DNA from 2 places in the Streptomyces thermocarboxydus genome. Region 2 is predicted to be linked to the other one. Evidence: predicted binding sites of a transcription regulator. Region 2 holds the regulator's gene; the other holds the start of a gene.
The links. Region 2 encodes HrcA, which represses chaperone genes, less so after heat shock. Its sites were predicted from a motif close to TTNGCACTCNGNNNNNCNGAGTGCNAA; they were not measured.
Positions count from the first base shown of each region.

Region 1 (15,580 bases), 890 kb from region 2:
CCGCTGCCGTCCGCCGGCGGCGGGCCGTACGGCATCACGGCGGGGCCGGACGGCGCGCTGTGGTTCACGGAGACGACCGGTGACCGCGTCGGCCGGATCACCGTCGACGGGGAGATCACGGAGTTCGCGCTCCCGGTCGCGGGCGGCTTCCCCTCCGCGATCACCACGGGCCCGGACGACGCGCTGTGGTTCACCCTGAACGGCGCGAACGCGATCGGCCGCATCACCGTCGACGGCGGCACCGTCGTGCACCCGCTGCCCACCGACGCCGCCGGGCCGGTCGGCATCGCCGCCGACGGCGACGCCGTCTGGTTCACCGAGATCCTGGCCGGCCAGATCGGCAGGATCACGCCGGACGGCCGGATCACGGAGCTCCCGCTCCCCGACCGCTCGGCCAAACCGCACGCGATCGTCGCCGCCGACGACGGCGAGTGCTGGTTCACGGAATGGGGCACGGGCCGCGTCGGCCGCGTCACCGGGACCGGCGAGATCACCGAACACCCCCTCCCCGACCCGTCCTCCGAACCCCACGGCATCACGCTGGGCCCGGACGGCGCCCTGTGGACGGCCCTGGAGACGGGCGGGGTGGCGCGGGTGGACCGACGGCTGCCGTGAGGGTGAGGCCGGCCGGCCTCATGTACGCCCCTCTTTACACCCCGCTCGGCAGACTGCCACCGCCCGACTGCTGCACCGGGATCATGACCGCGTGCGCGTCGGCCTTCCCCGGCCTGAACATCGGACTCGACGGCTGCGCGGTCCGGCGGTCGGACACCACGATGCCGCCGCGCCACTTGCCCGAAGGGTCCTGGTAGCGGAACTGGAGCTTCTTCAGCCGCTCCCCGAACTCTTCCCGCAGTGGGCGGTACGCATCGTCGCAGTGCACGTTCCACGCCACGTCGCCCAGGTAGGCGTGACAGGCGATGGGGAAGAGCAGGGAAGACACCACCAGGTCCGCGAGCTGTAGCAGCGTGTGCGTGTCACTGTGCCCGAAGACGGGGGACTCGATGACACCTTTGAGCAGGTCACCGCCCGCGCGGTACTTGCGCGTCGTGACGCAGTGGACGTTCGGCGCGTTCTTCGACTTGGTGCGGCTGTCGAGGATCATCACGCCGCGCGAGTGACTGTCCAGCAGCTGGGCCTGGAAGGTCTCTGTGAGGCTTCCCACCGAGGTGCTGTACACCCCCGTCTCGTTCACGGCGTGACCCTCCTGTTTCACCCACACCCGGGCCAGCACGCGGGCGTTGTAGCGCTCCAGCAGGCCGAGGACCGAGTCCACGAGGAGCGTCGCAGCCCGGCGCCGGTCCCGGTTCCCCACGCGGATGTCCTTACGGACGTCGGCCCCCTTGACCTCCGTGTGGATCACCTCGGAGAGATGCCGGGCACGGCCCAGCTGCGGCCGGTACGTCTTTTTGACGGTCAGGAAGTCCCAGGTCAACTGCTTGATGCAGGAGTCGTGGACGGTGAAGCCACCGACGACGAGAACCGGTGGTGCGTCCGGTCGCGAGGGGTCGAGGGTCTGACCGTTCCCCGCCTCGTCGATGTAGCACAGGTACAACGAGCCTCCCGGAAAGCACTCGGGCCGCTCCCGAAGGAGCGGCCCCAGGACCTGGTGCAGCCATATGCACCGTGCTTTGTTTGCTGCCCCGATGCTGCCAAGAACGACATCGACCGGTCAAGCCGATCGTCACATTCAGTTGACATTTGCGTGCAGTGGGTAACGCGATGCAGGTGTGGGGCAACCCCGCGACGGCGGCTCACCATGGAGAAGACGGCGCACGGAAGCAGCACCGGGAAGAATGACGGCATGGCCGACACCCAAGACCTCCGCACCCGTTTCGTCCGTGCCCTCGAAGGGGCCCGGGGTTCCTCGGAGGGGCCCGACCCCCTGCCGTACGCGGAGAATCTGATCGCCCGCTGGCAGGAGCCGCAGCGGCGGTACCACACGCTCGATCACCTCACCGCGGTCCTCGACCGCGTCGACGAGCTCGCGGAGCACGCCGACGACCCCGACGTCGTACGGCTCGCCGCGTGGTTCCACGACGCCGTGTATCTGCCGGACCGGTCCGAGAACGAGGAGCGGTCCGCGCGGCTCGCCGAGCGCGCGCTGCCGGAGGCCGGGGTGTCCGCGGAGAAGACCGAGGAGGTCGCCCGGCTGGTGCGGCTCACCGTGACGCACGACCCCGCCGACGCCGACCGCGACGGACAGGTGCTGTGCGACGCCGACCTCTCGATCCTCGCCGCCGCGCCGTCGGCGTACGCCGCCTACGCCGCCGCCGTCCGCGAGGAGTACCACTTCGTCCCGAACGACGCCTTCCGCGAGGGCCGCGCCGACGTCCTGCGCCAACTCCTCGGCCTGCGGCGCCTGTTCCGCACCCCGTACGGCCAGGAGCACTGGGAGGCCACCGCCCGCCACAACCTGCGCGGCGAGCTGGAAATGCTGTCGACCCCGCCCCCGCCCTCCGCCTAACCTCCCCGTCATGCATGCATCCGGAGCGGAACAGGTGGAGGCGGCCGTCGCGCACAGCGTGGCGGTTCTGGGGGCGGTCACCGACCGCGACTGGACGGGGGTCCGGGCGGGACGGCTGGAGTGGAGCTGCCGGGAGACGGCGGCGCATGTCGCGAGTGATCTGATCGCGTACGCGGGGCAGCTCGCGGGACGGGCGCAGAACGCCTACGTTCCCTTCGAGATCACGCTCGACGGAACCGACGACGGCCTGGAACCCGCAGACAACCCCGGCCTCCTCCACGTCATCACCACCACCGGCGCCCTCCTCGCCGCCGCCGTCCGCACCACCCCCCGCTCCGTGCGCGCCTTCCACCCCTACCCCTTCCGGCACGCAGGCCGCGAGGGCTTCGCCGCGATGGGCGTCGCCGAGGTGCTGCTGCACACGCACGACATGGCCGAGGGGCTGGGCATCGCCTACGAACCGCCCGCCGAGCTCTGCGAGTTCGTGCTGACGCGGATCTTCCCGCGCGTGAAGCCGGGCCCCGCGCCCTGGCCGACGCTGCTGTGGGCCACCGGCCGCGGCGAATTGGAGGGGCGGGAGCCGGTCAGCAGCTGGCGCTGGTGCAACAACCCCGTCCTGCGCTCCGAGCGGCTCGACCTGGAGGGCGCCACCCCCGCGGTCGCCGCGAGTCTGGCCCTCGCGGGGGACGGCGGCTTCACCTGGGCGGGCGGCGCCCCCGCCGACGGCACGCGTGTGGGCGCCGGCATCGGGGTCAAGCAGTACGAGGAGGGCGCGTACCACCCCGAGTGGGGCACGTACGTGCTGGTCCGCCGGGAGGACGACCGCGCGGTGGGCGCGATGGGCTTCCACAGCGCGCCCGTCGACGGACGGGTCGAGATCGGCTACGACCTCGTCGTGGAGGCCCGCGGGAACGGCTACGCGACCGAGGCCCTGCGCACCCTGTCGGCGTGGGCGCTCGCACAGGACACCGTGCACACCGTGGTGGCCGTCGTCGACGAGACCAACGTGCCGTCGCAGAAGGTCGTCACCCGCGCCGGGTTCACCGAGGTGTCCCGGCACGAGAACCAGATCACCTACGAGCTGCGCGCCTGATCCGAGGCCCGCCCCGTCCGCTTGCGCCGCCGCAGTCCCGCCCCGTGCAGCAGCCGCACCACCTCGCGGCTGCTGACCTCCACCGCGCCCGCGCGCACCGCGTCCGCGTACCGGTGCTCCGGGATGTCGTAGTGGTCGCGTTCGAAGGCGCGGCGGGGCACGCCCAGGCCTGCGGCGAAGAGGTGCAGCTCGGCGTAGGAGACGTCGCTCACCAGGTGGGACCAGAGGCGGCCGTGGCCCGGCCAGGTGGGCGGGTCGATGTACACCGTCACGAGGCGCCCGTCTCGCCGAGTCCGCCGACCGCCGCGACCTTCACGCCCGCCTTGTGGCACACCCAGTGCGGGTCGGGGCCCAGCTCCGGCTCGATCTCCAGCGCGTGCGGGTCGCCGCTGCCGCACACCGGGCACAGCGGCCAGCGTCCGTACCGCTCGAGCAGGGCGTCCTGCACGTCCTGCGCGACAAGACCGGCCAGGAAGCCGGCGCCCTCCGGCCACTGCTCGACCCACCAGCGGCGGTGCGACACGGAGTCCTCCACCAGTGACACCACGTCCGCCTCGGCGACCCCGCGCGCCATCAGGTCGGCCAGCACGAGGGCGCGCGCCGCGTGCAACGCTTGTTCCAGGGGCGGAGTGGGGCCGGGTTCACGCTGGGGGTCCATGTCCCCATTGTGCGCACTCTTGACCAGGAGCCCGCGACGAAAATATCTTTCATTTCGTGACCAATGACGTGAAGGAAATTTTCGGGAGCGCCGGCGCCTCACCCGCTCCGCCCGCGCCCGCCGCCCTCGCGGCCAAGGTGCGCACGCTCGCCCCGTCGATGACGCGCTCCATGCAGCGCGTCGCCGAGGCCGTCGCCGACGACCCGGCCGGCTGCGCGGCGCTCACGGTCACCGGCCTCGCCGAGCTGACCGGCACCAGCGAGGCCACCGTCGTCCGCACGGCCCGCCTGCTCGGCTACCCGGGCTACCGCGACCTGCGGCTCGCCCTGGCCGGGCTCGCCGCCCAGCAGCAGTCCGGGCGCGCTCCCGCGATCACCACCGACATCGCCGTGGACGACCCCATCGCCGACGTCGTCGCCAAGCTCGCCTACGACGAGCAGCAGACCCTCGCCGACACGGCCGCCGGACTGGACACCGTCCAGCTCGCCGCCGCCGTGACCGCCCTCGCGGGCGCCCGCCGCACCGATGTGTACGGCGTCGGCGCGTCGGGGCTGGTCGCCCAGGATCTCACCCAGAAACTGCTGCGCATAGGCCTGATGGCGCACGCCCACAGCGACCCGCACCTCGCGGTGACCAACGCCGTGCAGCTGCGCTCCGGGGACGTGGCGATCGCCATCACCCACTCCGGCACCACCGGCGACGTCATCGAGCCGCTCCGGGTGGCCTTCGAGCGGGGCGCCACGACGGTCGCGGTCACCGGCCGCCCCGACAGCCCCGTCACGCAGTACGCCGACCACGTCCTCACCACCTCCACGGCCCGCGAGAGCGAGCTGCGCCCGGCCGCGATGTCCTCCCGTACGGGTCAACTGCTCGTCGTGGACTGCCTGTTCGTGGGCGTCGCCCAGCGCACCTACGACGCCGCCGCGCCCGCCCTCTCGGCGTCGTACGAGGCGCTGGCGCACCGGCACCGGGCGACCCGCAAGGGCCCGTGAGGGCGGACCCCGCCGCGCACGAGCCGCGTGCGCGCCCCCGCCGTACCCCTTCCGAGCCGCCGGCCCCGACCGAAAGAACCCCGCCCATGACCTCCGCCTCCCGCGACCGTGATCTGCGCTCCCAGCTCGAGACCCTGACCACCGAGGCGTTCCGGCCGGAGCTGGCGGACGTCGACCGGCTGCCCACGCCCGAGATCGCTCGCCTGATGAACGCCGAGGACGCCTCGGTCGCGGGCGCCGTCGCCGAGCAGGTGCCGGCGATCGCCGCCGCGATCGACGCCGTCGCGGAGCGGATGGCGCGGGGCGGGCGGCTGATCTACGCGGGCGCGGGCACGGCGGGGCGGCTGGGCGTGCTGGACGCCTCCGAGTGCCCGCCGACCTTCAACACCGACCCGTCGCGGGTCGTCGGCCTGATCGCGGGCGGCCCCCGGGCCATGGTGAGCCCGGTCGAGGGCGCCGAGGACTCCCCCGAGCTGGCCGAGTCCGACCTCGCCGCGCTCGGCCTCACCCCCGACGACACGGTGGTCGGCATCTCCGCCTCGGGGCGCACCCCGTACGCGGTCGGCGCCGTCACGTACGCCCGGAAGCGCGGGGCGCTCACCCTGGGGCTGTCGTGCAACCGGGACAGCGCGCTCGCGGCGGCGGCCGAGCACGGCATCGAGGTGGTCGTGGGCCCGGAGTTCCTCACCGGCTCCACCCGCCTGAAGGCCGGCACGGCGCAGAAGCTCGTGCTGAACATGATCTCGACGATCACGATGATCCGGCTCGGCAAGACGTACGGGAACCTGATGGTCGACGTACGCGCCTCCAACGAGAAGCTGCGCGCCCGCTCCCGCCGGATCGTCGCCCAGGTCACGGGCGCGGACGACGACGCGGTGGAGCGCGCCCTGGCCGCCACGGACGGCGAAGTGAAGAACGCGATCCTGGTCCTGCTGGCCGGCGTGGACGGCCCGACGGCGGCCCGCCTCCTCGCCGAGGCCGACGGCCATCTGCGGGCGGCGCTGTCCCGCACGGGCGGGTGAGGGGCGGGCCCCCGATGAGAGGTGGGCCCCGGTGAGGGCCTAACCCCGGCGTCGCAGCCCCGCGTACACCGTGGTGCCGAGGACGAGCGCGGTCAGGCCGACGGTGGCGGCGAGGGTGATCCGTCGGCTGTCCTCCTGCTCCGGGCCGTCCGGCATCCGCGGGTCGAGGAGATCCAGCGGATCCTTGACGATCGTGACCCGGTCGCCCGCCTTCGCCTGCCCGAAGCAGTTCTCCTGCTGGGAGACCCGGTGGACGCGCCGCTCGCCGTTCAGCTCCCGGAGCGTGCAGAACATGCTCGGTCCCCGTCGGCGCTCCTCGTCGACGACCTGGACGACCACGGCGTCCACCGGCTCGCCCACCGCCCCCATGTACCCCTCGTACACGGCGGGAGACGCGAACATCATCAGGGCGAAACCCCCGAAGGAGACCGTGACCGCCGCGCCTGCACGGTGCCAGGCGCCGCCCACGAGGCACGCCGCGACGGCGACGGCCGCCAGGCCGACGACGACCCCCAGCCACGTGACCCACGCGGCGACGGCGGCACCCAGGAGCAGCCCGGCCGTCACCCCGAAGGCCCACAGCAGGGAGGTGCCGACCTCGCGCCGCTCCCCCGCGGGCCGGACGTCCTCGGCGCCGTCCGGCACCGGTACCGCCCCGGTCCCCCTCATCTTTTCCCCCGCCCTTTCGACAGCCGTCCGTCCGACCAGGCATCGTAGGGCCTGGCCGTTCCGGCACCAGGGCCACCCTGGCCGCGCTTCGTGGTGCACGCTGGGAGCACCGGCCCCACCCACACGGAGACCACCATGAACCACGCACAGCTCACCGCCCTCGGCCGGGCGCTGCGTGTGCTCGGTGAGCACGGCGAGGCGCTCTCCGCCGACACCCCGGACGCCAAGCTGCACGAGGTGCGCAACGACCTGCGGCGGGCGCTCGACCTGCTGGAGGACACCGTGACCACGGCGCCGCCCACCACGCGCTGCGCCGAGCACCCCACCGGGCCGGTCGACGAGAGCGCCCCGGACCTGTGCCTGCTCTGCGAGACGCGGCGCCGCGCCGCCCGCCGCGCCGAGTTCAACGGTCCGGCCCCGCAGGCCCGCCCCGCCGGTCCCGCCCCCTCCCGCTACGGGGTACGCGGCGACCGCCCGCAACCGCAGCAGCGCTGGCTGCCGGAGATGTGGAACGGCCAGGCGTGGCAGCTCTGCGGCACCCCCCGCCGTGACCGCCGCGAGGCGGAACTCTTCGTCAAGGCCCAACTCCGTTCCGCGCGCCCGGCGATGGCCTACCGGGTCGTCCACGAGTTCACCGACTACGAGGTCCTGCGGGTGTGGGGCAACCCCGTCCACGTCGACATCGAGCCGATGGGGAACCTCTGAGGGGCCTCCCTCGCCGACAGCAGAACGGCGGCCACCGTCCCGAGGGCATCGGGACGGTGGCCGCCGGTTTCGTCCGGGCGCGGGTGAGCACTCCGCCCACCCGCCCGCAGGTGTCACGCCTTCGCCGGCTCCGCCGTCCCGTCCGCGCCCTCGGTGACGAGGGACTCCGCCCCGGCGGCGCCCCGCTGCTTCGGGATGAACGCCGCCACCACGAAGCCGAGCAGCGCCGCGCCCGCGCCGAGGGCGAGGACCGTGCGGAACGCGTCCTCGGACGGCAGCGCGTACGTGCCGAACCGCGTGGTCATCTGCGCCAGCACCACACCGGCGACCGCGCTCGCCACGGACGTGCCGATGGAGCGCATCAGCGTGTTGAGGCTGTTCGCGGCGCCCGTCTCGGAGGCGGGCACGGCGCCCATGATCAGGGTCGGCATGGCGCCGTAGCAGAAACCGATGCCGGCGCCGATGACGCAGGACGCCAGCACGAAGTGCCAGACCTCGCTCATCAGCGCGACGTTCAGCCCGTAGCCCGCGGCCACGATCAGCGCGCCGATCATCAGCGTCACCTTCGGCCCCCGCGCGCGAGTGACCAGCGCGGAGACCGGGGCCAGCGCCATCATCACCAGGCCGGACGGCGCCATGACCAGACCGGCGCTCAGCAGCGACTGGCCGAGACCGTAGCCGGTCTGCTCGGGCAGCTGCAGCACCTGCGGGATGACCAGCGACATGGAGAACATCGCGAAGCCGATCGCCACGGAGGCGAGGTTGGTGATCAGCACCTGGGGGCGGGCGGTGGTGCGCAGGTCCACCAGCGGGCGCTCGGTGCGCAGTTCGAAGAAGCCCCAGGCGAGCAGGACGACGACGGCCGCGGCGAACAGGCCGAGCGTGGTGCCGCTGGTCCAGCCCCAGTCGGCGCCCTTGGAGATCGCCAGCAACAGGGAGACCAGTCCGGCCGCCATGCCGGCCGCGCCCACCACGTCGAACCGTCCGCCGGTCCGCACCTTCGACTCGGGCACCAGCGCGAGGACCAGCACGAGCGCGACGGCGCCCAGCGCGGCGGAGGTCCAGAACAGCGCGTGCCAGTCGAAGTTGTCGGCGATCAGCGCGGCCAGCGGCAGGCCGAGCGCACCGCCGACGCCGAGCGAGGCGCTGATCATCGCGGTGGCGGAGCCGAGCCGCTCCGCGGGCAGCTCGTCGCGCAGGATGCTGATGCCCAGCGGGATGACGCCGGACGACAGCCCCTGGAGGGCGCGGCCCACGATCATCGGGGTGAGGCTGTCGCTGAGCCCGGCGACGACGGAGCCGACGACCAGCATGACCATGCTGAGCAGCAGCATGCGCCGCTTGCCGTACATGTCGCCGAGCCGGCCCATCACGGGCGTGGCGACGGCGGCGGCCAGCAGGGTGGCGGTGACGGCCCAGGCGGCGTCCGACGCCGAGGCGTTCAGATACTGCGGCAGCTGCCCCACGATCGGGATCACGAGCGTCTGCATCAGCGAGACGACGATCCCGCCGAGCGCCAGCACGGGCACTACGGCACCCGTTTTCGGCGGCGCGGCGGTGCCGGTCGTGACGGATTCTTCGGGTGCGTCGGACATGAGGGAGGTCTCCGGAAGAGTATGTCTCTGCTTGACTCAGGCAACTTTATGCTCCTTGATTGACGCAAGCAAATGAAAAGTGCGTGACGGTCGCATGACATGGAGCACGCAACACAAAGGCGCGGCACCCCTGACCAGGGGTGCCGCGCCTCGGTCCGCGGGCCGCGCCCGGACTCGGCTCAGCTCAGCTCAGCTCAGCGACGTGAGCGACGCCGCGTCGTACGACGTCAGCTCGTCGAAGCGGCCGGCCAGCACCTTCGCCGCCCACTCCGGGTCCTGGAGGACCGCGCGGCCCACCGCGACCATGTCGAACTCGTCCCGCTCCAGACGGTCGAGGAGGTCGTCGATCCCGCGCAGTTCGGCGCCCTCACCGAGGAACGCGCGGCCGAACTCGCCGTCCAGGCCCACCGATCCGACGGTGATCGCCGGACGGCCCGTCAGCTTGCGGGCCCAGCCGGCCAGGTTGAGGTCGGAGCCGTCGAACTCCGGGAGCCAGTAGCGGCGCGTGGACGCGTGGAAGGCGTCGACGCCGGCCGTGGCGAGCGGGGCGAGGATCGCCTCCAGCTCCTGCGGGGTCTCGGCGAGCCGGGCGCCGTAGTTGTCGGACTTCCACTGCGAGAAGCGGAAGACCACCGGGAAGCCGGGCGACACCGCCGAGCGCACGGCCTGCACGATCTCAACGGCGAACCGGGTACGGGCCACCGGGTCGCCGCCGTAGGCGTCGGTGCGGCGGTTGGTGCCCGCCCACAGGAACTGGTCGATGAGGTAGCCGTGGGCGCCGTGCAGCTCCACGCCGTCGAAGCCGATGCGCTCGGCGTCGGCCGCCGCCTTGGCGAACGCCGCCACGACGTCGTCGATGTCGGCCTGGGTCATGGCCTTGCCGCCCTCGGTGCCGTCCAGGCGCAGCCCCGACGGGCCGACCGCCGGCGCCTCCGGGAAGGGCGGCTTCCCCTGCTCGCGGACCGTGCCGACGTGCCACAGCTGCGGCATGATGCGGCCCCCGGCCTCGTGCACCGCCGCCGCGACCTTCGCCCAGCCGGCCAGCTGGTCCTCCCCGTGGAACCGGGGAATCCGGTCGCTCATACCGGCGGACGGGTGGTCGACGTACGTGCCCTCGGTGACGATCAGCCCGACCCCGGCGGCGGCCCGGCGCGCGTAGTACGACACGACGTCCTCCCCCGGCACGCCGCCCGGCGAGAACTGACGGGTCATGGGCGCCATGACGATGCGGTTGGGCACGGTCAGCCCGTTCAGGGCGACCGGCCGGGCCAGGATCTCGGCGGCACGTCCGGTGGTCTCGGAGGCGGCGACGGTCATCAGGAGGGCTCCTCGCGGATACTCGACGGTATGTGTACGTGCATGGAACGCACCCTTCGTCGAACCCGCGCGACGCGACGGTCATTCCCGTCCCTCCCCCGGCCGCACCTGTGACGCCGGTCACCCTGTGAGGCGTCCGGACACGCCGAAGGGCGGCACCCCCTGTGCGGGGAGTGCCGCCCTCCGGTCTTCGGACGGGTCCGAACCTGACGGGTCAGGCTCAGAAGTCCATGTCACCGCCCGGCATGCCGCCGCCGGCCGGGGCCGCGGCCTTCTCCGGCTTGTCGGCGATGACGGCCTCGGTGGTGAGGAACAGCGCGGCGATCGACGCGGCGTTCTGCAGCGCGGAGCGCGTCACCTTGGCCGGGTCGATGATGCCTTCCTTGACCAGGTCGACGTACTCGCCGGTCGCGGCGTTCAGGCCGTGGCCCGGGGTCAGGTTGCGCACCTTCTCCACCACGACACCGCCCTCGAGGCCGGCGTTCACGGCGATCTGCTTCAGCGGGGCCTCGAGCGCGAGCTTCACGGCCTGGGCGCCGGTCGCCTCGTCACCCTCGAGCTCCAGCTTCTCGAACACCTGGGAGGCCTGCAGCAGGGCCACGCCACCACCGGCGACGATGCCCTCCTCGACGGCCGCCTTGGCGTTGCGCACGGCGTCCTCGATGCGGTGCTTGCGCTCCTTGAGCTCCACCTCGGTGGCGGCGCCGGCCTTGATGACGGCCACACCGCCGGCGAGCTTCGCCAGGCGCTCCTGCAGCTTCTCGCGGTCGTAGTCCGAGTCGCTGTTCTCGATCTCGGCGCGGATCTGGTTCACGCGGCCCTGGACCTGGTCGGCGGAGCCGGCGCCGTCCACGATGGTGGTCTCGTCCTTGGTGATGACCACCTTGCGGGCCTTGCCCAGCAGGTCGAGGGTGGCGTTCTCCAGCTTGAGGCCGACCTCCTCGGAGATGACCTCGCCGCCCGTGAGGATGGCGATGTCGCCGAGCATGGCCTTGCGGCGGTCACCGAAGCCCGGGGCCTTGACGGCGACGGACTTGAAGGTGCCGCGGATCTTGTTGACGACCAGGGTCGACAGGGCCTCGCCCTCGACGTCCTCGGCGATGATCAGCAGCGGCTTGCCCGACTGCATGACCTTCTCCAGCAGCGGGAGCAGGTCCTTGACCGAGGAGATCTTGGAGTTGGCGATCAGGATGTACGGGTCGTCGAGGACGGCCTCCATACGCTCCATGTCGGTGGCGAAGTACGCCGAGATGTAGCCCTTGTCGAAGCGCATACCCTCGGTGAGCTCCAGCTCCAGACCGAAGGTCTGGGACTCCTCGACGGTGATGACGCCTTCCTTGCCGACCTTGTCCATGGCCTCGGCGATGAGCTCGCCGATCTGGACGTCGGCGGCGGAGATGGACGCCGTGGAAGCGATCTGCTCCTTGGTCTCCACGTCCTTCGCCTGCTCCAGCAGGGCGGCGGAGACCGCCTCGACGGCCTTCTCGATACCGCGCTTCAGGGCCATCGGGTTGGCGCCGGCGGCGACGTTGCGCAGGCCCTCCTTGACCAGGGCCTGGGCGAGAACGGTCGCCGTGGTCGTACCGTCACCGGCGACGTCGTCCGTCTTCTTGGCGACTTCCTTGACCAGCTCGGCGCCGATCTTCTCGTACGGGTCCTCGAGCTCGATCTCCTTGGCGATGGAGACACCATCGTTGGTGATCGTGGGGGCGCCCCACTTCTTCTCGAGGACGACGTTGCGGCCCTTGGGGCCGAGCGTCACCTTCACGGCGTCCGCGAGCTGGTTCATGCCGCGCTCGAGGCCGCGCCGCGCCTCCTCGTCGAACGCGATGATCTTGGCCATGTGAAGTGGTCCCTCCAGGACTGGGGGTGATTCCTTCGGACCGCGCCCGCGCCCGCGACGGACGGCTCGCCGGCCGGGTGGTTCCTTGCCCCACCTGACCTGGCGGGCCTCACCGACCCGGTCCTTCGTTGTCACTCTCACCTTCAGAGTGCTAACGCCAATGATTAGCACTCGACCCCCGAGAGTGCAAGGCGCTTCGGCGGCGCGTAGGCGTGCGCGCCAGATGTACCAAGGGGTTGCGCCCCCACTCAGCCGCGGGCGAACACGCCGGGTCCGGGCACGACGAAGGGCCCGCACCCCGGGGGGTGCGGGCCCTGTCGCCGGCAGAAGATGTCGCGTGCGGCTGGTAGCGCGTTCAGGCGGTGACGCGAACCATGTCGGCCTGCGGGCCCTTCTGACCCTGCGAGATCTCGAATTCGACCCGCTGGCCCTCTTCAAGGGTGCGGTAGCCGTCCATCTGGATGGCGCTGTAGTGGACGAAAACATCCGCACCACCGTCGACCGCGATGAAGCCGTACCCCTTCTCCGCGTTGAACCACTTGACGGTGCCCTGAGCCATGCCTAACTCCCCTATTACTGGCCCTTGCACAGATCCACACTTCGCGGACCCGGGTCAGACCTCACCCCCCAACGGTTGGGGGCGTGCGCCGGAACGCGTCGACCGCGGCTGAATGTATCTGTCCAACTGCCGTCTGCAACAGGTCAATCGGACGAGAAATCTGGACGCCACCGGTCCGGAATGTGGCAAGAATTCGCCAGAATTCAGGGCAAGTCGGGCCGGGCAAAGGTGACAAAAGCCGCGAAAGGAGCCCGCACTTTGGCTACATCCAGTCGGGTCTGCGGCAGGAATTCAGGGTTCCCGATCTTCGGATCGGGAGCGCGTTCCCCAACTCTACCGCGCTCAACCCCATGGAATTGCCCCCTCCGCATCTCTCACGGAGGGGGCAATGCCATAAACGCTCGGTAACGGTCATTACCGAAGGTAATGATCAGCCTCCGGCGACCGCCGGAATGATCGAGACGCCGGCGCCCTCGGGGGTGGCCGTCTCGAGCCCCTGCTCGAAGCGCACGTCGTCGTCGTTGACGTACACGTTCACGAACCGGCGCAGCTTGCCCTGGTCGTCCAGGACGCGGGCGGCGATGCCCGTGTGGTTCTTCTCCAGGTCCTGGATGACCTCGCCCAGGGTGGCCCCCTCGGCGACGACCTCGGCCTTGCCACCCGTGTAGGTGCGCAGGATGGTGGGGATGCGGACGGTAACGCTCACTTTTGAACCTCCGGTCGGATGACGTACTCAGGGGCGCGGGGCCGTGCTCGATGTGCGGCTACCGCCGCGTGGGCGCGAAGAACCCCCACTGGCCCGCGGACGGCAACGAAGCTGCTAGACGAGCCCAGCCTCACGGAACGACTCCAGACTGGGCCGGATCGTCGCCGTGAGCCCCGTCCCCGCCACCGCGTCCAGCGTCTTGAGCCCGTCCCCGGTGTTCAGCACCACGGTCGTGAGGGACGGATCCAGCAGCCCGTCCTCGATCAGCTTCTTCGTCACGCCGACCGTGACCCCGCCCGCGGTCTCCGCGAAGATCCCCTCCGTGCGCGCCAGCAGCTTGATCGCGTCGACCACCTGCGCGTCCGTGACGTCCTCCACGGCGCCGCCCGTGCGCCGGGCGATGTCCAGCACGTACGGCCCGTCCGCCGGGTTGCCGATCGCCAGCGACTTGGCGATGGTGTCCGGCTTCTGCGGGCGGACGACGTCGTGCCCCGCCTTGAAGGCGGTGGACACCGGCGAGCACCCCTCGGCCTGGGCGCCGAAGATCTTGTACGGCTTGTCCTCGACGAGCCCGAGCTTGATCAGCTCCTGCAGCCCCTTGTCGATCTTCGTGAGCTGCGAGCCGGAGGCGATCGGGACGACCAGCTGGTCGGGCAGGCGCCAGCCGAGCTGCTCGCAGATCTCGTACGCGAGGGTCTTGGAGCCCTCGGCGTAGTACGGCCGCAGGTTGACGTTGACGAAGCCCCAGCCCTCGCCGGCCGGGTCGCCGATCAGCTCGGAGCAGAAACGGTTCACGTCGTCGTAGTTGCCCTCGATGCCGACGAGCTCGCCGCCGTAGACGGCGGCCATGACGACCTTGCCCTGCTCCAGGTCGTGCGGGATGAACACGCAGGAGCGGAAGCCGGCCCGGGCGGCGGCGGCGCCGACCGCGCCGGCCAGGTTGCCGGTGGAGGAGCAGGACAGCGTGGTGAAGCCGAAGGCGCGCGCGGCCTCCAGGGCCTGGGCGACGACGCGGTCCTTGAAGGAGTGCGTGGGGTTGCCGGAGTCGTCCTTGACGTAGAGGCCGCCGGTGACGCCCAGCTCGCGGGCCAGGTTGTCGGCCTGGACGAGCTTGGTCCAGCCGGGGTTCAGGTTGGGCTTGGTCGCCACGTCCGCGGGGACGGGCAGCAGCGGCGCGTAGCGCCAGATGTTCGCAGGACCCGCCTCGATGCGCTTGCGGAGCTCTTCGGTGTCGTACCCGGAGAAGTCGTAGGCGATCTCCAGCGGGCCGAAACACTCCTCGCAGGCGAAGACGGGGCCGAGGGGCACACGGTGGCCGCACTCGCGGCAGGACAGCGCGGCGGCGGGACCCAGGTCTACGGAGTTCGCGGAGTCGGTGGTGCTTGCAACAGTCTGCACAGCCATGGAGGCGAGGCCCTTTCTCCTCATCTTCCTCACGACGCACTTCGCCGCGAGACGGATTTGGCACCTTCCCTAGCCGGGAGCCTCGCCACGTCCGCGTGACAGGAACCGACTGGAGGGTTGCCGGGGCTTCATCGGGCCGTATCCCTCTGCCCCTCTGGATGAGCGGTGTTCAGTTGTGCGCCGTGCGACCCCGGGATGCGGGGCCCGTCGGCGTTGTTCAAGACTGTAACCGAAGGCCCGGACGGCGGAGCGAGCCGTCCGAACCCCGAGATGGATCACCGGCCAGTGAGGAGCCCGGACCGTGCTGGAAGAAGTCGAGCGCTGGCTGATCGAGCGCTCCTGGTCGGTCGCCGACCGTCCCCTGCACCGGGTCCTGGCGGCGAAACGGGCCTCGGGACAGTCGGTGAGCGTGGTGCTGCCCGCGCTGGACGAGGAGGCCACCGTCGGGGAGATCGTCTCCGTCATCCGGCACGACCTGGTGCTCCAGGTGCCGCTGGTCGACGAGGTCGTGGTGATCGACTCCGGCTCGACCGACCGCACCTCCGAGGTG
Region 1 is NZ_CP058273.1:3,169,609-3,185,188, forward strand. Features, by position in the region: gene AY578_RS14470 (Vgb family protein) at 1-615, shown strand, start outside; gene AY578_RS14475 (DUF3800 domain-containing protein) at 650-1,555, opposite strand; gene AY578_RS14480 (HD domain-containing protein) at 1,805-2,467, shown strand; gene AY578_RS14485 (GNAT family N-acetyltransferase) at 2,502-3,560, shown strand; gene AY578_RS14490 (DUF4031 domain-containing protein) at 3,542-3,832, opposite strand; gene AY578_RS14495 (DUF8819 family protein) at 3,829-4,218, opposite strand; gene AY578_RS14500 (MurR/RpiR family transcriptional regulator) at 4,275-5,210, shown strand; gene murQ (N-acetylmuramic acid 6-phosphate etherase) at 5,297-6,232, shown strand; gene AY578_RS14510 (hypothetical protein) at 6,272-6,901, opposite strand; gene AY578_RS14515 (hypothetical protein) at 7,037-7,606, shown strand; gene AY578_RS14520 (MFS transporter) at 7,720-9,201, opposite strand; gene AY578_RS14525 (NADH:flavin oxidoreductase) at 9,391-10,518, opposite strand; gene groL (chaperonin GroEL) at 10,739-12,361, opposite strand; gene AY578_RS14535 (cold-shock protein) at 12,717-12,920, opposite strand; gene AY578_RS14540 (ubiquitin-like small modifier protein 1) at 13,351-13,626, opposite strand; gene thrC (threonine synthase) at 13,741-15,030, opposite strand; SAM riboswitch class I at 15,048-15,195, opposite strand; gene AY578_RS14550 (glucosyl-3-phosphoglycerate synthase) at 15,332-15,580, shown strand, end outside.
Region 1: a site for HrcA is predicted at 12,526-12,552, ahead of groL (chaperonin GroEL). Genes of this name have one in related genera too.

Region 2 (15,580 bases):
GGTGATCGCCACGGCGGCGGAACTGAGGCTGCCGCCCTCGCAGGCGGTCGCGCCGGCGGCCGCGGCCACGGCGAACACGACGGCAAGTACGAGCCGCCGCGCCCGTGTTCCCCGCGGGAACCTTGTCATCGCCCCCATGAAGGGCAGCGTGCCATCGCCGCTCGCGCGGCGGTAGGGCGCATTGGGCCACGCGCTCCCCAAAAGCCCCTCCGGCGTTCGGGGAGCGGGGTCCGGGGCGAGCCCCGTGGCCTCAGGACCAGCGCCCGGTCCGCCCCAACAGCAGCGCCGCAGCAGCCGTACCCGCCGTGGACGTCCGCAGCACGCTCTTCCCGAGGCGGTACGCCCGGGCCCCCACGCTCTCGAAGAGCGCCAGCTCCTCGGGGGACACCCCGCCTTCGGGCCCGACGACCAGCACGATGTCCCCGGTGCTGGGCAAGGGAGCCGAAGCCAGCGGCTCGGTCCCGCTTTCGTGCAGCACCGCCGCGAACTCCGCTTCGGCGAGAACCGAGGCAACCCCCTTGCTCGTCGCCGCGTCCGCGACCTCCGGGAACCGCACCCGGCGCGACTGCTTGCCCGCCTCCCGGGCGGTGGCCCGCCACTTGGCGAGGGACTTGGCGCCCCGCTCCCCCTTCCACTGCGTGATGCACCGCGACGCCGCCCACGGCACGATCGCGTCGACGCCGACCTCGGTCATGGTCTCCACGGCCAGCTCGCCCCGGTCGCCCTTGGGCAGCGCCTGCACGACGGTCAGCAGGGGCGTCTCCGCCGGCTCCTCGACGACCTCGCCGAGCCGGACGATCAGCCGGTCCTTGCCCTCGGCGCCCTCCACCTCGCCGGCGGCCGAGCGGCCGGCGCCGTCGGTGAGGACGACCTCCTCGCCGGCCCGCAGCCGCTTCACGGCGACGGCGTGCCGGCCCTCGGGTCCGCCGAGGACGTAGCGGCCGGTACCGCCGGTGTCGAAGTCGTCGACGACGAAGACGGGCGCGGTCATCGGGCACCTCCCGCCGACAACGCCGTCCGGGCGGAGGCCAGTTCGGCGACCAGGACCTCCACCAGCTGCCCGGCGGGCAGTTCACGGGCCATCCGGTGGCCCTGCCCCGCCCACAGCGCCAGTCCCTGCGCGTCCCCCGCCTTGGCGGCGGCCTTCCGCAGCGGCGCGGTGAGGTGGTGGACCTCCGGGTAGGCGGCGGGCGCGTACGGGCCGTGCTCGCGGACGAAGCGGTTGACCAGGGCGCGCGCCGGGCGGCCGCTGAAGGCGCGGGTCAGCTCGGTGCGGGCGAAGAGGGGGTTCGTGAGGGCCTGCTTGTGCAGGGCGTGCGCGCCGGACTCGTGGGCGGCGACGAAGGCCGTGCCCAGCTGGGCCGCGCTCGCGCCGGCCGCGAGGACGGCGGCGATCTGAGCGCCGCGCATGATGCCCCCGGCGGCGACGATCGGGATGCCGACGGACTCGCGGACCTGGGCGACCAGGGACAGCAGTCCGATGCCCCCGCCGTCCGTCTCGGGGAGGTCCCGGTGGGTGCCCTGGTGGCCTCCGGCCTCGACGCCCTGGGCGATCACCACGTCGGCGCCGGCCCGTTCCACGGCGCGGGCCTCCTCGGCGGTCGTCGCGGTGACGAAGGTGAGGGTGCCGACGCGGTGCAGCGAGTCGATCACCTCACGGGCCGGGACGCCGAAGTGGAACGACACGACCGGCACGGGGTTGTCGAGCAGCACGGCGAGCTTGGCGTCGTAGCCGTCGTCGCGGCCGCTCTCGGGGTCGCCCAGCTCGGTCTCGTACCAGGAGGCCTCGCCGGCCAGCTGGTGGGCGTAGACGTCGACGGCGGCGGGGTCGGCCGTCTCGGGCTGGGGCAGGAAGAGGTTGACGCCGAAGGGGCGGGAGGTGAGTCCCCGCAGCTGCTTGATCTCCTGGTACATCCCGTCCGCGGTCTTGTACCCGGCGGCCAGGAAACCGAGCCCGCCCGCGTCGGACACGGCGGCGGCGAGCTGCGGCACCGACACGCCGCCCGCCATGGGCGCCTGCACGATCGGGTGCGGGAAGAGATCGGTCAGTACGGAGGACATGACCGCATGTTGTCACGTCCCCCGACCAACTCCGAACCGGCCCTTCCCCTTGGCATAAGCCACTTTTCGCCGGGCCGCCTGCCACACCGACGGCCACCGGCGAGAGGCGGGGTCAGCGCCCGTCGAACGGCCGCTCAGCGCCCGTTGAACGCGTCCTTCAGCCGTGAGAACAGCCCCTGCTGCCCCGGCTGGAACTGCCCCGTGGGCCGTTCCTCGCCGCGCAGCTTGGCCAGCTCGCGGAGCAGCCGCTCCTGCTCCGGGTCCAGCTTGGTCGGGGTCTGCACCTCGACGTGCACGATGAGGTCGCCCCGGCCGCCGCCGCGCAGGTGCGTGACGCCGCGGCCGTGCAGCGGGATCGACTGGCCGGACTGGGTGCCGGGCCGGATGTCGACCTCCTCCATGCCGTCCAGCGTCTCCAGCGGCACCTTGGTGCCGAGCGCCGCCGCGGTCATCGGGATGGTGACCGTGCAGTGCAGGTCGTCCCCGCGCCGCTGGAACGTCGGGTGGGGCAGCTCGTGGATCTCCACGTACAGGTCGCCGGCGGGACCGCCGCCGGGGCCGACCTCGCCCTCGCCCGCCAGCTGGATCCGCGTGCCGTTGTCGACGCCGGCCGGGATCTTGACCGTGAGCGTGCGGCGGGAGCGGACCCGGCCGTCGCCCGCGCACTCCGGGCAGGGCGTGGGCACGACCGTGCCGAAGCCCTGGCACTGCGGGCAGGGGCGCGAGGTCATGACCTGGCCCAGGAAGGACCGGGTGACCTGCGAGACCTCACCGCGGCCGCGGCACATGTCGCAGGTCTGGGCGGACGTGCCCGGGGCCGCGCCCTCGCCGTTGCAGGTGTTGCAGACGACGGCCGTGTCGACCTGGATGTCCTTGGTCGTGCCGAAGGCGGCCTCGTCCAGCTCCACCTCGATCCGGATCATCGCGTCCTGGCCGCGGCGGGTGCGCGAGCGCGGTCCGCGCTGCGACGCCGTGCCGAAGAACGCGTCCATGATGTCGGAGAAGTTGCCGAAGCCCCCGGCCCCGAAGCCGCCCGCGCCGCCGGCGCCGCCGGACTGCGAGAGCGGGTCGCCGCCGAGGTCGTAGACCTGCTTCTTCTGCGGGTCCGACAGCACCTCGTAGGCGGCGTTGATCTCCTTGAACCGCTCCTGGGTCTTCGGATCCGGATTGACGTCCGGATGCAGCTCGCGGGCGAGCCGCCGGAAGGCCTTCTTGATCTCTTCCTGCGACGCGTCGCGGCGTACGCCGAGTACGGCGTAGTAGTCCGTGGCCACCTATGACTCCGCCAGGATCTGTCCGACGTACCGTGCCACTGCGCGTACCGCTCCCATCGTTCCGGGGTAGTCCATGCGGGTCGGTCCGACCACGCCGAGCTTGGCGACAGCCTCGCCGCCCGAACCGTAGCCGACCGACACGACGGACGTGGAGTTGAGTCCTTCGTGGGCGTTCTCGTGACCGATTCGTACGGTCACACCCGGATCCTTCGCCTCGCCGAGCAGCTTGAGGAGCACGACCTGCTCCTCGAGCGCCTCCAGGACGGGCCGGATCGTGAGGGGGAAGTCGTGGCCGAAGCGGGTGAGGTTGGCGGTACCGCCGATCATCAGCCGCTCCTCGTTCTCCTCGACGAGCGTCTCCAGGAGAGTGGAGAGCACCGTGGAGACCGTACCGCGGTCGTCGGCCTCGAACGCCTCCGGGAGGTCCTCCACCAGACTCGGCACATCGGTGAACCGGCGGCCCGCGACCCGGCTGTTGAGCCGCGCCCGCAGGTCGGCCAGGGACGCCTCGCCGAACGGCGCCGGGCAGTCGACCATGCGCTGCTCGACCCGGCCGGTGTCGGTGATCAGCACCAGCATCAGCCGCGCCGGGGCGAGGGACAGCAGCTCCACGTGCCGCACCGTCGAACGGGTCAGCGAGGGGTACTGCACCACGGCGACCTGCCGGGTGAGCTGCGCGAGCAGCCGCACCGTGCGGGCCACGACGTCGTCGAGGTCGACGGCGCCCTCGAGGAAGTTCTGGATGGCCCGCCGCTCGGGCGGGCTCATCGGCTTGACGCCGGCCAGCTTGTCGACGAACAGCCGGTAGCCCTTGTCGGTGGGGATGCGCCCGGCGCTGGTGTGCGGCTGGGCGATGAAACCCTCCTCCTCCAGGGCCGCCATGTCGTTGCGCACGGTGGCCGGGGAGACGCCGAGGTTGTGCCGCTCGGTGAGGGCCTTCGACCCGACGGGCTCCTCGGTGCCCACATAGTCCTGGACGATCGCGCGCAACACCTGGAGCCTGCGTTCACTGAGCATCGCGCACACCTCCAGCTGGCTTCCGCCCGGTAACGACTCTGGCACTCTTCGCACGCGAGTGCCAGACTTCCCCGGCCCAGTGTACGGCCGGGGGGCACGGCGTCGGCAAGGCCGGTCCGTGCCGCGGTGCCGGGTGGCGTCGTCCCCGCTAGCGTCCCGGTCATGACCGTGACTTGGGAAGAGTCGGGATGGGAGCAACTGGCGCCGGGGGTCGGGCGGCGCCGGCTGCCGGGGTGGGACTGCACCGCGGGGCTCGTGGTGGGCGCGGACGCCGTCCTGGCCGTCGACGCGGGCTCCTCCCTCGCCGAGGGCGCGCGGTTGCGGAGCGAGGCGCGGGAGCTGACCGGCCGCCGTGTGACGCATCTCGCGCTCACCCATCCCCACTTCGACCATGTCCTCGGTGCCCCCGCGTTCGCGGACGCGGAGGTGTACGGAGCGGTCGGCCTGGACGTGGCGCTCGCCGGACGCGGACGGGACGAGCTACGGGCGGACGCGGTGCGCTGGGGGCTGGACCCGGCGGAGGCCGACGAGGCGGTGGCGGCGCTGGTCCCGCCCCGGCACGCGGTGTCCGGCGAGTGGACGCTGGACCTCGGCGGAGGCCGGCAGGCGCTGCTGGCGGACATCGGCCCCGGCCACACGGCGTACGACCTGGTGGTGCTGGTGGCCGGCGACCCGGAGGTGGTCTTCTGCGGCGACCTGGTGGAGGAGTCGGACGAGCCGCAGGCGGGCCCGGACGCCGTCCCGTCCCGCTGGCCGGACGCCCTGGACCGGCTGCTGCGGCTGGGCGGCGAGGACGCGGTGTACGTCCCCGGCCATGGCGCGGTGGTCGACGCGGCGTTCGTACGGGCCCAACGGGACACGCTGGCGGCCCGGTTCGGCGTGTCGGAGTGATCATCGTGCCGGTGTTGCTCGTATCGTCGGCAGAATGCGCCAGTACTCCGCCGATCTGACCCCTCCGTGGAAGAAGCCGCAGTCCGTCCCCGAGGTGCCGGCCGAGCCGGGCCTCGTGGTGGAGGAGCCCGGCACCGGGTTCTGCGGCGCGGTGATCCGCTGCGAGGCGGGCACGGTGACCCTGGAGGACCGCTTCGGCAAGCACCGGGTGTTCCCGCTGGAGCCGCGGGGGTTCCTGCTGGAGGGCCGCGTGGTGACGCTGGTCCGCCCCGCGTCCGGCCCCTCGCGTCCCACCCGCACGGCGTCCGGCTCGGTCGCCGTCCCCGGCGCGCGGGCGCGGGTCGCCCGCGCCGGGCGCATCTACGTCGAGGGCCGGCACGACGCCGAGCTGGTCGAGAAGGTGTGGGGCGACGACCTGCGGATCGAGGGGGTGGTCGTGGAGTACCTGGAGGGTGTGGACGACCTCCCGTCGATCGTCGAGTCCTTCGCGCCCGGGCCCGACGCGCGGCTGGGGGTGCTGGTGGACCACCTGGTGCCCGGCACGAAGGAGTGGCGGATCGCGCAGGCGGTGACGAGCGAGCACGCGCTGGTGGTGGGGCATCCGTACATCGACATCTGGGAGGCCGTGAAGCCGGCGTCGGTGGGGATCGAGGCGTGGCCTCGGGTGCCGCGGGGGGTGGACTGGAAGACGGGGGTGTGCGGGGCGCTGGGGTGGCGGGTCTCGAACACGGGCGAGGCGTGGAAACGGATCCTGGACTCCGTCCACTCGTACAAGGATCTCGAGCCCCAGCTCCTCGGCCGGGTGGAGGAACTGATCGACTTCGTGACGGCCCCGTCGTAAGAACCGGTTTCCTCGCCCCCGCCGCCCTTTCCCTTCCCGACCCTGGGGGCTGCGCCCCCAGACCCCCCTTGTCGGCCCTGACGGGCCTCGTCCTCAAACGCCGGACAGGCTGACATCATCCCCTCCGGCGTTTGAGGAGCGGGGTCCGGGGCGGAGCCCCGGGTCGGGACGGGAAAGGGCGGCGGGGGCGAGAACCCTTTGGTCAGTCGACCAGGTCGCGGACCACCGCGTCCGCCAGCAGCCGCCCCCGCAGGGTGAGGGCCGCGCGGCCCTCCGCGAAGGGCTCGGGACGGAGCAGGCCGTCAGACAGCGCGCGCCGCGCAGCGGCGAGGCCCTCCTCCCGGAGGAGATCCAACGGGACCCCGTCCCGGAGCCGCAGCTCCAGAAGGATCCGCTCGACCCGCCGGTCCTCCGAGGACAACACCTCCCGCCCCGCCCCCGGCGACCGCCCCTCCGCCAGCGCCGACGCATACGCCCCCGGGTGCTTGACGTTCCACCACCGCACCCCACCGACGTGCGAGTGGGCTCCGGGCCCGGCCCCCCACCAGTCCGCGCCCCGCCAGTACAGCTCGTTGTGCAGGCAACGCCCCGCCTCCGACGTCGCCCAGTTCGACACCTCGTACCAGGAGAACCCCGCCCCCGACAGCATCTCCTCGGCGATCAGGTACCGGTCCGCGTGGACGTCGTCGTCCGTCATCGGCACCTCTCCCCGCCGGATCCGCCGGGCCAGCTGCGTGCCCTCCTCGACGATCAGCGCGTACGCGCTGACATGGTCGGGGCCGGCCCCGATCGCCGCGTCCAGCGAGGCGCGCCAGTCGTCGTCCGACTCCCCCGGCGTGCCGTAGATCAGATCCAGGTTGACGTGGTCGAACCCGGCCGCCCGCGCCTCGGCGACGCACGCCTCGGGCCGGCCGGGGGTGTGCGTGCGGTCGAGAATCCTCAGCACGTGCTGCCGGGCACTCTGCATGCCGAAGGAGATCCGGTTGAAGCCGCCGGCCCGCAGCTCGGCGAGGTAGGCGGGGTCGACGGACTCCGGGTTGGCCTCCGTGGTCACCTCGGCGTCCGGCGCCAGACCGAACTCCTCACGGATCGCGCCCAGCATCCGCACCAGGTCGCCCGCGGCGAGCAGCGTGGGTGTGCCTCCGCCGACGAACACCGTGCGCACCGGCCGCGGGTCGTCGCCGAGCACCTTGCGGGCCAGCCGGATCTCGTCGACGAGGGTCTCGGCGTAGTTGTCGCGGGAGGCGAGCACGCCGCCGGTGCCGCGCAGCTCGGTCGCGGTGTAGGTGTTGAAGTCGCAGTAGCCGCAGCGGGTCGCGCAGTACGGGACGTGCAGGTAGAACCCGAGGGGGCGGTCGGCCGCCCCGGCGAGCGCGGACGCGGGCAGCGCGCCGTCGGCGGGGACGGGCTCGCCGTCGGGGAGTGCGGAAGGCATGTGCTCCATTGTCCCGCACCGCGCGCGATCCCCTTCCGCTCCGTGTACGCCCTTACTCGGCCTGCAGCACCAGCAGGGCCATGTCGTCCGCCGGGGGCCTCGCCCCGAACTCGTGCACGAGCCGGGTGATCCGGTCCGCTATCGCCCCGGCCTCCATCCCGGCGCAGCCCGCCAGCGCCCGGGCCAGCCCGTCCCCGTCGTCGAACTGGCGGGATCCGGAGCGCCGCTCGGTGACCCCGTCGGTGACGCAGAGCAGGGTGTCGCCGGAGTACGTCTCGAAGGTCTCGCTGGTGTACCCGGCGTCCTCGACGACCCCCAGCAGCGTCTGCGGCTGCGCGACGGCCCGTACGGCGCCCTCGGGGTCGAGGAGGAGGGGCAGGGGGTGGCCGGCGGAGGCGAGGGTGCAGCGGACGCCGCCCTCGAAGGGCACCAGCTCGCCGTAGAGGAGGGACAGGAAACGGGTCTGGGGGCCGTCGCCGGGGGCGGTGGGGCGTGCCCCGGCCGCCACCAGCGCGCGGGCCGCCGCGTCCGCCGCCTCCGTGGCGTCGTCGAGGAGGAGCTGGTTCAGCCGGTCGAGGACGTCGGCGACGCGGTAGCCCTCGCGGGCGAGCAGCCGCAGCCAGGGGCGGACCAGGCCGATGACGACGGCCGCCTCGGGGCCCTTGCCCTGGACGTCGCCGACGGCGAAGCACCAGCGTCCGTGACCGGCCGGGAAGAGGTCGTAGAAGTCGCCGCTGGGGCCGCCCTTGTCGCACGGTTCGTGGACGAGGGCGCTGCGCACGCCGGGGATCTCGGCGACGGCGCCGGGCAGCAGGCCACGCTGGAGCACGGCGCTGATGGTGGCCTGGCGGGCGTACTGCCGGGCCGCCCCGATGGCGAGCGCGACCCGCCGCCCCAGGTCCTCCACGAGCCCGGTGATCTCGTCGGGAAAGCGGTCGATGCCGCCGCGCCCGATCACCAGGGTGCCGAGCGGGCGTCCCCCGGCGACGAGCCGGTAGGCGAGCGCGGCCCCGGGCGGCTCGAGGGCGGGCCCTTCGGCGTCACCGGACGGCGGCCCGTCGAGGTACCCGGACGCGGCGGACGCCGGCCCGTCGACGTCCCCGCCCTCCACCACACCGGCCCCCGGCCACGGATACCGCACCGGCCCCGTGCCCAGCGGGTCGTCGGACTGGGGCGGCGGTGTGCGTTCGAGGGCCCGGCTCAGCTCCTCCACCAGATGCTCGCCGGCGTGCCAGACGCGGGCGAGGCGGCCACCCGCGCCGGGCCGGCCGCCGTGCGCGGTGGCCTCGTCCTCCAGCCACACCGCGCACCAGTCGGCGAGCCGGGGCACGATCAGCTGGCCGGTGAGGGAGGCGACCAGGTCCTCGTCCAGCTGCCCGGCGAGCAGGTCGGACGCCTCGGCGAGGAAGGACAGCGCGCCCCGGCCCAGCCAGGCGGCGTCGCGTCCGGGGCGGCGGGCCAGCCAGTCGTCGCCGTAGGAGGCGGCCCGCCAGGCGTCCCGGGAGCCTTCACGCGGGCCGTCGCGGGGTCCGGTGTGCCCGCGCGCGGCGAGGGGATCGAGCGGGTCGCCGGAGAGCACGGCGGCGGCTCGCAGGTCACGCGCGGGGGCGCGCTCCCCGGCGTACGCGGCGGGCGGGTCGGCGGGCGCCTCCTCTCGTGTCGGCAGCCGCGCCCACACGGTCTTGCTGCCGGCGCGGTAGGTGACGCCCCAGGACTCGGCGAGCGCGGCGACCAGGCGCAGGCCGCGCCCGTACTCGGGGATGTCGTGCGCCGGCGCCTCCTCGGCGTCGTCGCGCGGCGCGCGGGAGGGGTGCCGGTCGGCGACCTCGACGACGAGCGCTCCGGTGCCCTCCTCCAGCCTGCAGGTCAGGTGGACGTCCGTGCCGGCGTGCACGACCGCGTTGGTGACCAGCTCGCTGGCGACCAGGGCGGCGTCGTCGCCGACGCGGCCGGTGAGGAGGTCGGCGCCGACCGCCGTGGACTGCGCCCACTCCGTGAGCGCCTTGCGCAGCAGCGCGCGTGCGGAGCCCGGCGCGAGGGGGCTTCCGGACAGCGTCGCCTCCACCCGCGTGCACCCCCGCACGTCGGAGGCGCACGAGGTGGTCTCCCGTTGGGTCGGAATGGCCCGCATGGGCAGCTCCCCGGGCAGTTCGTACGAAGAGAACTCGATCGCTTGCCGACAGGGTGACAGAACGGACCCGCCCATAAGCGCGGAGTCACGAAAGTGGACCGCCTGCCGGGGGAACAGTGCTACCCGTTCGGTCAACAGCGGCACCGCGACCGCTCGTTTCCGGTCATCGCGGAACGAGAAGTGCCGGGCCCGCGCCACCCGGCGCGGGCCCGGACGACAGGGCCTCAGGAGAAGTCGAGGACCAGACGCCCGCGCAGACCGCCAGCCGCCAGCAGGCGGTGCGCCTCGGCCGCGTCGGAGGCGGGCAGCACCTTGGCGACGCGCAGGGACAGCACGCCCTGCTCGGCCTGGAGCCGCAGGGCGTCCAGCAGGGCCGTGTCGCCGCGGACGCCCGCCACGAAGACCGGGGCCACCGTGACGCCGCCTTCGGCGGGGCCCTGCCAGCCGCGCAGGGCGACGAGGGTGCCGCCGTCCGCGACCGCGGGGACGGCCTCCTCGCGCTGGTCGGAGCCGTCCACCAGCCCGGCCACGCCGTCGGGCACGAGCTCGCGGACGCGCGTGGCGACGTCCTTGCCCCGGTCGACGACGTGGTCGGCACCGAAGCCGCGCACCAGGTCGCGGTCGTGCGGGGCGGCGTCGGCGACGACGGTCAGGCCGTCGGCCTTGGCGAGTTCGATCGCGTAACCGCCGACGGCGCCCGCCGCGCCGGTCACGGCGACGGTGGCGCCCCGCGGCAGCGCGAGGGTGTCGAGGGCCAGCCGGGCGGTGGCGGCGTTCATCAGGAGGGTGGACGCCTCGGCGTGGTCCGTCCCGGCGGGTGCGGGGACGACGGACTCCGCGGGCACGACGATCTGTTCGGCGTAGGCGCCGCCCTGCGGGCGGGTGGGCATCACGAGCGCGACGACCCGTTGTCCCACGCTCAGCCGGCCGTCGGCGCCGGGGCCGAGCTGGTCGATCACGCCGGCCGCGTCCATGCCGGGCAGGTACGGGCCCGGGACGTCCGTCATGCGGGTGGCGTAGGCGCCGGCGCGGAACAGGGCGTCGGTGGGGTTCACGGCCGCGGCGTGCACCCGGATGCGGACCTCGCCGGGTCCGGCCTCGGGGGTGGGGAGCTCCAGCTCCCGCAGAACGTCGGGACCGCCGAACGTCGTTGATCCGATTGCCTTCATGGCGAGAGGCAACCGCGCCGGCCCGCGATCGATTCCCAAAACCGGCGGCAAAAAGCGGAAGGACCGCGTCGGCCGGGAAGGCGTGCGCCCTCCCGGCCGACGGTCCGTCACTTCTCGATCGTGCCCTCGTACATCTCCTCGATGAGGTGCTTGTACTCGCGCTCCACCACCGGGCGCTTGAGCTTCAGGCTCGGGGTGATCTCGCCGTGCTCCACGTCCAGGTCGCGCGGCAGCAGGCGGAACTTCTTGATGGTCTGCCAGCGCTGCAGACCCTCGTTGAGCTGCTTGACGTACCCGTCGACCATCTCGACCGTGGCCGGGGCGGCGACGATGTCCGCGTAGGACTTGCCCTCCATGCCGTTCTCGGCCGCCCAGGCGGTGATGGACGGCTCGTCGAGGGCGATGAGGGCGGTGCAGTAGTTCCGGTCGGCGCCGTGCACCAGGATGTTGGAGACGTACGGGCAGACCGCCTTGAACTGGCCCTCGACCTCGGCCGGCGCGATGTACTTGCCGCCGGACGTCTTGATCAGGTCCTTCTTGCGGTCGGTGATGCGCAGATAGCCGTCGGCGGACAGCTCGCCGATGTCGCCGGTGTGGAACCAGCCGTCCTCCTCCAGGACCTCGGCGGTCTTGTCGGGGAGGTTGTGGTAGCCCTGCATGATGCCGGGGCCGCGCAGCAGGATCTCGCCGTCGTCGGCGATACGGACCTCGGTGCCGGGCAGCGGCTTGCCGACGGTGCCGGTGCGGTAGGCCTCGCCGGGGTTCACGAAGGACGCCGCGGAGGACTCGGTGAGGCCGTAGCCCTCCAGGATGTGGATGCCGGCGCCGGAGAAGAAGTAGCCGATCTCCGGCGCGAGGGCTGCGGAGCCGGAGACGCAGGCGCGCAGCCGGCCGCCGAACGCCTCGCGGATCTTGGCGTAGACGAGCTTGTCGGCGAGGGCGTGCTTGGCGCGCAGTCCGGCCGGGGCGGTCGCGGCGCCGGTGCGGCGGAAGTTGTCCTGGGTGACCTTGGCGTACTCACGGGCGACGCCCGCGGCCCACTGGAAGATCTTGTACTTCGCGCCCCCGCCGGCTTTCGCCTTGGCGGCGACGCCGTTGTAGACCTTCTCGAAGATCCGGGGGACGGCGGCCATGTAGGTCGGCTGGACCACCGGCAGATTCTCGATGATCTTGTCGACGCGGCCGTCGACCGCGGTGACGTGGCCGACCTCGATCTGGCCGGAGGTGAGCACCTTGCCGAAGACGTGCGCCAGCGGCAGCCACAGGTACTGCACGTCGTCACCGGTGACCAGGCCGGTCGCGGCGATCGCCTTGGCCATGTACGACCAGTTGTCGTGCGGCAGACGCACGCCCTTGGGGCGGCCGGTGGTGCCGGAGGTGTAGATGAGGGTGGCGAGCTGGTCCTTGGTGAGGGCCGCGACCCGCTCCTTGATCAGCTCGGGCTCCTTCTGGAGGCGGGCGGCGCCGCGCTTCTCCAGCTCGGCCAGGGTGATCACGAAGTCGTCGGTGTCGACGCCCTCGGGGTCGACCACCACCACGTGGGTCAGCTCGGCCAGCTCGCCGCGCTTCTCGACGGCCTTGACGGCCTGCTCGGCGTTCTCCGCGACCAGGACCCGGCTCTGCGAGTCGGAGAGGATGTACGCGGACTCCTCGGCGTTGGTCTGCGGGTAGATCGTGGTGGTGGCGGCGCCGGCGCAGAGGATGCCGAGGTCGGTGAGGATCCACTCGACGCGGGTGGAGGAGGCGAGGGCGACCCGCTGCTCCGGCTGCACACCCAGTTCGATCAGGCCGGCCGCGATCGCGTGGACGCGCTCTGCGGCCTCGGCCCAGGTCAGCGACTTCCAGTCGTCCGGCCCCTCGCCGGAGGCTGGTGGGACCGGATAGCGGTAGGCCTCGGCGTCCGGTGTGGCCGCCACACGCTCCAGGAAGAGGGTCGCCACGCTCGGCGGACGGTTCTCGATCAGTGTCTGTGTGTCGCTCACGACATCCTCCGGGGCCCGCGACGGTGCGGCTGGCTCAGTGCGGCTGGGGTTTCCTCGCAACGTTGTTTAACTCGCGAGTAACTATCGAGCACGGACAGAGTAAAGGCCGACCGGCCACTGCGTAAGGGGCCACGGCCTGTAACTTCACACAGACAGTCACGTGAGGGACGCGGGAGGCCCGCCGCACCGACGTGCGACGGGCCCCGATTCGCCCGGTTTGCGGAGTGACCGCCGGTAACCCGCGGCTACTTCTTGGCCTTGCCCGATCCCGCGTTCTCGTCGCTGGAGAGGACGGCGATGAATGCCTCCTGCGGAACCTCCACGGAACCCACCATCTTCATCCGCTTCTTGCCTTCCTTCTGCTTCTCCAGCAGCTTCCGCTTACGGGAGATGTCACCGCCGTAGCACTTGGCGAGGACGTCCTTGCGGATGGCGCGGATGGTCTCGCGGGCGATCACCCGGGAGCCGATGGCCGCCTGCACGGGCACCTCGAACGCCTGCCGCGGGATCAGCTCCTTCAGCTTGGCGACGAGCCGCACGCCGTACGCGTACGCCTGGTCCTTGTGGGTGATCGCGGAGAACGCGTCCACCTTGTCGCCGTGCAGCAGGATGTCCACCTTGACCAGGCTGGACGTCTGCTCGCCCGTGGGCTCGTAGTCGAGGGAGGCGTAGCCGCGGGTCTTGGACTTCAGCTGGTCGAAGAAGTCGAAGACGATCTCGGCGAGCGGCAGGGTGTAGCGGATCTCCACCCGGTCCTCGGAGAGGTAGTCCATGCCGAGCAGGACGCCGCGCCGGGCCTGGCACAGCTCCATGATCGAGCCGATGAACTCGCTGGGCGCGAGGATCGTGGCCCGCACGACGGGCTCGTAGACTTCGCTGATCTTGCCCTCGGGGAACTCGCTCGGGTTGGTGACGGTGTGCTCGCTGCCGTCCTCCATGACCACGCGGTAGACCACGTTGGGCGCGGTGGCGATCAGGTCGAGGCCGAACTCGCGCTCCAGCCGCTCGCGGATCACGTCCAGGTGCAGCAGGCCGAGGAAGCCGACGCGGAAGCCGAAGCCGAGCGCGGCGGAGGTCTCCGGCTCGTACACCAGGGCGGCGTCGTTGAGCTGGAGCTTGTCGAGGGCCTCGCGCAGCTCCGGGTAGTCCGAGCCGTCCAGCGGGTAGAGCCCGGAGAACACCATCGGCTTGGGGTCCTTGTAGCCGCCGAGGGGCTCGGTGGCGCCCTTGGACTGGCTGGTGACGGTGTCACCGACCTTCGACTGGCGGACGTCCTTCACACCGGTGATCAGATAGCCCACCTCGCCGACGCCGAGACCGTCGGCCGGCAGCATCTCGGGCGAGTTGGTGCCGATCTCCAGCAGCTCGTGGGTGGCGCCGGTGGACATCATCTTGATGCGCTCGCGCTTGTTGAGCTGACCGTCGATGACACGGACGTAGGTGACGACGCCGCGGTAGGAGTCGTAGACCGAGTCGAAGATCATCGCGCGGGCGGGGGCGTCCGCGACGCCCACCGGGGCGGGCACGTCGGCGACCACGCGGTCCAGCAGCGCCTCGACGCCGAGACCGGTCTTCGCGGAAACCTTCAGCACGTCGTCCGGGTCGCAGCCGACCAGGTTCGCCAGCTCCTCGGCGAACTTCTCCGGCTGCGCGGCCGGCAGGTCGATCTTGTTCAGCACCGGGATGATCGTGAGGTCGTTCTCCATCGCCAGGTACAGGTTGGCGAGGGTCTGCGCCTCGATGCCCTGGGCGGCGTCGACCAGGAGGATGGTCCCCTCGCACGCGGCGAGCGACCGGGAGACCTCGTACGTGAAGTCGACGTGCCCCGGGGTGTCGATCATGTTGAGGATGTGCGTCTTGCTCTTGTCGTGGGTCGGGGCCCACGGCAGACGCACCGCCTGGGACTTGATCGTGATGCCGCGCTCGCGCTCGATGTCCATGCGGTCGAGGTACTGAGCGCGCATCTGCCGCTGCTCGACCACACCGGTCAGCTGGAGCATCCGGTCGGCGAGCGTGGACTTGCCGTGGTCGATGTGCGCGATGATGCAGAAATTGCGGATCAGCGCCGGGTCGGTACGGCTCGGCTCGGGCACATGGCTAGGGATCGCGGGCACGCAGGGTCCTGATTCTTGAGGCGTCCGCATACGTGTGCTTGTCCGTCTGCGGTCTCGGGTCGGATCGATACGTAGCTTCCATGGTCCCACGGGTGGCGACCTGGGACGGGTTTGGGCCACGGAATGGCCCGCTGGTAGTGTGGGGGGCTGTGTCTCATGCCCTCTCAGCGCGAGGCACACCCCAAGAAATCACCCGGTGCGAAGCCGTGCGTCAGCGTACGGCCCGTGCCAGAACCTGTAGAGGCTCATTCGTGGCGAACATCAAGTCCCAGATCAAGCGGAACAAGACCAACGAGAAGGCCCGGCTGCGCAACAAGGCCGTCAAGTCCTCTCTGAAGACCGCGATCCGCAAGGCCCGCGAGGCCGCCGCCGCGGGTGACGCCGAGAAGGCCACCGAGTACCAGCGCGCCGCTGCGCGCCAGCTCGACAAGGCCGTCTCGAAGGGCGTCATCCACAAGAACCAGGCCGCCAACAAGAAGTCGGCGCTGGCTCGCAAGGTCGCGTCCGTCAAGGGCTGAACCACCCTGATCTGACCGTCGGCGGGACCCGGGCGGGCCCTCTCTCATCCGCCCCCGGCCGACACCCCCGAGCCCGTACGCGGCCTGCGTTCGCCACGCGGGTACGGGCTCGAAAGCTTCATCCGGAGGCCCCGTCCCCCGCCCTTC
Region 2 is NZ_CP058273.1:2,284,170-2,299,749, forward strand. Features, by position in the region: gene AY578_RS10610 (hypothetical protein) at 1-138, opposite strand, end outside; gene AY578_RS10615 (16S rRNA (uracil(1498)-N(3))-methyltransferase) at 251-991, opposite strand; gene AY578_RS10620 (nitronate monooxygenase) at 988-2,061, opposite strand; gene dnaJ (molecular chaperone DnaJ) at 2,196-3,335, opposite strand; gene hrcA (heat-inducible transcriptional repressor HrcA) at 3,336-4,352, opposite strand; gene AY578_RS10635 (MBL fold metallo-hydrolase) at 4,515-5,243, shown strand; gene AY578_RS10640 (DUF3097 domain-containing protein) at 5,278-6,084, shown strand; gene hemW (radical SAM family heme chaperone HemW) at 6,287-7,519, opposite strand; gene AY578_RS10650 (ATP-binding SpoIIE family protein phosphatase) at 7,572-9,650, opposite strand; gene AY578_RS10655 (NADP-dependent oxidoreductase) at 9,875-10,819, opposite strand; gene AY578_RS10660 (AMP-dependent synthetase/ligase) at 10,927-12,801, opposite strand; gene lepA (translation elongation factor 4) at 13,047-14,915, opposite strand; gene rpsT (30S ribosomal protein S20) at 15,167-15,433, shown strand.